DNA from 2 places in the Streptomyces sudanensis genome. Region 1 is predicted to be linked to the other one. Evidence: riboswitches for the same ligand, from Rfam matches in the RefSeq annotation. Region 1 holds a riboswitch; the other holds the start of a gene.

Evidence for each region. A riboswitch is a leader RNA that binds a small molecule or an ion and turns the genes downstream of it on or off. The one in region 1 is predicted to bind cyclic di-AMP.
Region 2: it holds a riboswitch for cyclic di-AMP, as region 1 does, so the genes downstream of both, MW084_RS00760 (C40 family peptidase) here and MW084_RS13250 (M23 family metallopeptidase) in region 1, are expected to answer to the same signal.

Annotation. Positions count from the first base shown of each region.
Region 1 covers NZ_CP095474.1:2,853,453-2,855,891, forward strand. Annotated here, with positions in the region: gene MW084_RS13250 (M23 family metallopeptidase) at 1-909, opposite strand, end outside; cyclic di-AMP (ydaO/yuaA leader) riboswitch at 922-1,057, opposite strand; tRNA gene MW084_RS13255 (tRNA-Met) at 1,391-1,464, opposite strand; gene MW084_RS13260 (DUF5994 family protein) at 1,764-2,246, shown strand; gene MW084_RS13265 (hypothetical protein) at 2,286-2,439, opposite strand, start outside.
Region 2 covers NZ_CP095474.1:184,248-186,686, reverse strand. Annotated here, with positions in the region: gene MW084_RS00765 (isopenicillin N synthase family dioxygenase) at 1-917, opposite strand, end outside; cyclic di-AMP (ydaO/yuaA leader) riboswitch at 1,373-1,526, shown strand; gene MW084_RS00760 (C40 family peptidase) at 1,530-2,009, shown strand; gene MW084_RS00755 (L-threonylcarbamoyladenylate synthase) at 2,131-2,439, shown strand, end outside.

The sequences.
Region 1 (2,439 bases):
CACGACGCGGTAGCCGTACGCCCCGGACCAGCCGGCGGACTTGACGGTGCCGCTGTGGACGGCGTTGGCCGGGGTGCCGGTGGGAGCGGCCAGGTCGAGGCCGGTGTGGTAGCCGGAGGACCACATGGAGCCGGCCTGCCCGTACGTGGAGGTGATCGTGTACGAGGAGGTCGGCAGGGCGTAGCTCGCGGCCAGTCGGGACAGGCGCTCCGCCTCGGCCTTCGCGGCGGCCTCCGCCTCGGCGCGCTCGCGCTCCGCCTCCGCCGCCTTCTCCGCGGCGGCCTTCTCCGCCGCGGCCTTCGCCTCCGCCTCGGCGGCGGCCTGCTGGTCGGCGGCCTTCTTCGCGGCCTCCTCCGCCGCCGCCTTCTCCGCGGCGGCGCGGGCCTCGGCCTCGGCGGACGCCTGCTGCTGCTCGGCCTGCTGGAGGATGCGCGCCCGCAGCGCCTCGCCCGCGTCGGCCCCGGCGCTCCGGGCGTCGGCGGTGCCGCCCCCGGCGGACAGGCCGAGCGCGGCGAGGTCGGCGGGCGCCGGGGCCTCCTCGGGTGCGTCGTCCGCCCGGTCCGCGTCGTCGCCGATCAGGGCGCCGACGCCGGGGAGCGAGGAGGCGTCGGGGAGGCCGATGTCAGGGAGGGAGATCGCGACCCGGGGCTTGTCGTGCGCGGTGGCCATGCCGCCCGCGCCGACGGCCGCGATGACGCCGACCCCGAGGACGGTGGAGCTGCGGGCGAGGCCGCCGCGCTGCTTGACGACGCGGTGCCGTCCCCGCACGGGGCGGACGGTGTCCTCCGTCGGGTTCCACTCGGAGGTGGCCGCGGGCGCGGCGGCATCCGGGGTCCCCGAAGCGGTGGGGTGGCCGATCGTGTCGTACGGGCCGAAGGGGGCTTCGGGGGCAGGCTTGTTGGACGCCACGGAGGCGCGCTCCTTTCCTTCCTTCTCCGCCTACCGGGTTAGCTGACGGGTTCGGAGCAGGAAGGTCTCCTACGGGCCGACGAGAGCCCGACTCACCCCAATTGCGGTGGTTCCCCGGTTCCCTTGCGGGATTCGGCGCATGCGCACGGTGCCGCCTCTTGCGGCGGCTGACGCGACCGCGCTGCGTTATCGAACGTTAATAGAAGCGAGGGTGGTATTCCAAGCCGTTGCCCGGGGTACCTGGGCTGGTTGGGATCGAGTCGAGGCCCCAGAAAAGGACGATTCCCGACAAAGCAACTCGCTTTCCGGCGGCGCTGGTTCCGAAAAGCACCCGAGAAGTTCTTGACGGGGCGTCAACCTCCATGGCTGAACGCACCTCTTCCGTCACGTACGGTGCATGCCGCCCCGGTGCGCCGACGCCGGCCTGTCGCTCGAACACGCCGAAGGCCCGGTGCTGTGTGCACCGGGCCTTCGGTTTCAGTAGCGGGGACAGGATTTGAACCTGCGACCTCTGGGTTATGAGCCCAGCGAGCTACCGAGCTGCTCCACCCCGCGTCGGTGAACACCACCTTACGCCATCCCGGGGAGTCCGTTTACCGGTTTCCGTCCCACCGACCGGCGGACCCTCGGAAAAGCCCCTCCCGGGAACCCTCCGGCGGCAGCGGACCATACCCGTGGCACCCCCGGCGCACGGCTCCCGGCCGGAGGCCCGGTCGCCCGCTCCGGGGTGGATCGGACCCTCCCGGGCGCCCGGCCGGATGTGCGGCCCGGCCCGTACGGCGGAGTACCGTGGGAGGAAGGTGAACGTCCGGTTCGCCGTAGGGACCGGATCCCGCAGACAGGCGGACAGCACCATGGCCGACTTCGACACACCCCCCACGCCCGGGCGCCTCCCGGACACCGGCCACGAAGCGGTGAGGCCGGGCACGGCCCTCCTGCGGCTGGAGACCACGGATTCCCGCGAAGGCGTCCTCGACGGCGCGTGGTGGCCGCGTTCCCGTGACATCACGGAGGAGCTCCCCGCCCTGGTCGGAGCCCTGACCGAGCACCTCGGCCCGATCACCCGCGTCGGCCTGGACGCCGCCGCCTGGGACGGGCTCCCGGTCCGGCTGGTCATCGACGACCGGGTGGTGCACATCGCCTCGTTCCCCGTGGGTGACGACACCGTCCTGGTCACCCGGGGCGAGCAGGACCACTTCTCACTGCTCGTCGTACCGCCGGACACGTCCCCGGAGGCGGCACGCGCCGCGATGGCGCAGGCCGTCCGGGCCGACAACGTCACACGGGCCGGGCAGATCCTCGTCGACACCGGCGGCGATCGGGCGGCACGGCACTGACGACCCGGCGGAAGGGCGCGCCGGCCCGGAGGAGGCCGCCTACCGCACGGGGCGCCCCCGGCCGCGCCGGGCCAGGTAGGCGCCGAGGAGGACCAGATCGGCCACGAGGACGACGGCGCCGATGACCAGCAGGTACGTCATCCCCTCGACCGCGACGCCGACGAGGCCGAGCACGACGGCCAGGAGGACGAGG
Region 2 (2,439 bases), 2.7 Mb from region 1:
TTGGCGCGGTCCTCGGCGATCCCCGGCGCGTGCTCCAGGTACGCGCCGGGCACCGTCCCGATCACCGCGTCCAGCCGGGGGTTGTAGAAGAACGGGACGGAGAACCGCTCCACCGCGCCGGGAGGGCTCACCACCCGGTGATCGGTCGCCGACAGGTACCCGTCGGTCGCGATCTCCAGCAGCTCGCCCAGGTTGACGACGAACGCCCCCGGCAGCGGCGGCACGTCCAGGTAGCCGTCGCCGGACCGCACCTGCAGGCCGCCCACCTCGTCCTGGAGGAGCAGCGTCAGGAAGCCGTAGTCCTTGTGCGCGCCCACGCCCTGCCCGTCCCCCGCGGGTGCCGAGCCGGGGTAGCGGACCAGCTTGGTGTGCAGGTGGGGGCGGTCGGCGAAGGCGCCGTCGAAGTGGTCGGCGGGCGCGCCGAGCGCGGTGAGCAGCTCCCGCAGCAGCCGGTGCGCGACCGCGGCGAGCCGGTCCTGCCAGGCGAGGACGGCCGTGCGGAGCTCCGGCAGCGCGGCGGGCCACTGGTTGGGCCCCTCCAGCCACAGGTACGCCGGGTCGCCGGGTCCCACCTCGACGGCGGGCCGCTCGGCGCCGACGTCCAGCTGGTCGCGCCAGTCGGAGCGGCCGCCGGTCAGCTCGTGGCCGATCCGGGTGTACCCGCGGAAGTGCGGCGAGTTCAGGTTACTGAGCGCCAGCCGGTCCGCCTCCGGCAGGGCGAAGAACGCCCGGGTCAGCTCCATGATCCGGGCGATCTCGCGGTCCTCGACACCGTGTCCGGTCAGGTGGAGGAAGCCCACGTCGCGTGCCGCGGCGAGCAGGTCGCGGTGGAACGCCTCGCGGGTCCGCGGGTCGTCCGCCGCGGAGAGGTCGATGACGGGCAGGGCGTGGGGCACGGGGGCGTTCGAGGCAGGCATGGCGATGGCCTTCCGTTTCGCGTGTGGGCACGGTCCTGCCACCCGGAGGACGGGGGACACGGCGCGAGAAGGGCGCCGGCTGGAGCGTGCCGGGAAGGCGCGTCCGCCGCAAGACCGATGGAGAGGGGAAGTCAGTCCTGACGCGGACAGCTCATGGTCGTGACGCGCACGTAGTCCACGTGCCGGCGCATCACGAGAAGAGTCACCGGCACAGCGTAACGCGCGTCCGCCGGCACCGTTCCGAGGCCCCTGCCACGCCCTCCGGACGCCCGCCCGTAACCCTCCGGTCGCCTGCCGAACCCAGATCGGCCCAACGGTGAGGAGTCTCACAAAACGCCGATTCCGTTCGAAGATTCACTCCGTCATGCGTCAAGATCCATGACGACGACAAGTCCTCGCCGCCGTGGCGAGGCGGTCCGGGCGGACGCCGAGTCCTGCCGCCGTCCGGATCCGGTCGACACGAAACGGAATCGGCAGGAGTGGAGGACCCGGCAGTGCGGGGCGTGCGTACGACGGACGCCCCTTGGGGTGAAGCCGCGTCAGCGGCCGGGCGACTTCGCCTGCCCGAACCCGACAGGTCATCCTTCGCAGGCGGATGACGAAGGGTTGCGCATGACCGCGCAGAATCACGTTCCGTCCGCAGTCTCCCGAACCGGTGCCGTCTCGGCCCTGGCCCTCGCGGCCCTCACCGGCACGCTGGTGGCGCCGGGCGCCGCCCCCGAGGCGCAGGCCGCGGGCCCCGCGTACGCGACGAAGGCCCTCAACGTGGCGGCCTCCAAGAAGGGCTCCCCCTACAAGTACGGGGCCGCAGGCCCCTCCCGGTTCGACTGCTCGGGCCTCACGCTGTACGCGTACAAGCAGGCCGGAAAGACCCTCCCGCGCACCGCGCAGCAGCAGTACAACCGCACGCGCCACATCTCGGCCTCCGCCCTCCAGAAGGGCGACCTGGTCTTCTTCCACTCCGGCGGCCGGGTCTACCACGTCGGCGTCTACGCCGGGAGCAACCGGATCTGGCACGCCCCGAAGGCGGGCACCGTGGTGAGGCTGGAGCGGATCTGGACCGGCAAGGTCCTCTACGGCCGCGTCCGCTGACGCCGGTCCGGCCGGCGGTCCGCGACGGCGGGCCGCCGGCCGGACGTCCCGCTCCGGGGACGGAACCCCCGGCGCCCCGCGGCGCCGGGGCCTCCCCGCGGGGGCGCGTTAAGCTCGCCGGATGGCGAAGTACTTCGATGTGCACCCCGACGACCCGCAGCGCCGCGTCGTCGGCACCGTGGCCGAGATGATCCGCTCCGGCGCCCTCGTCGCGTACCCCACGGACTCCTGCTACGCCCTGGGCTGCAAGCTGGGGAACCGCGAGGGCCTGGCGCGGATCCGCGGCATCCGCGACCTGGACGACCGCCACCACTTCACCCTCGTCTGCCGGGACTTCGCCCAGCTCGGCCAGTACGTGCACATCGGCAACGACGTGTTCCGGGCGCTGAAGTCGGCGACACCCGGGCGCTACACCTTCATCCTCCCCGCG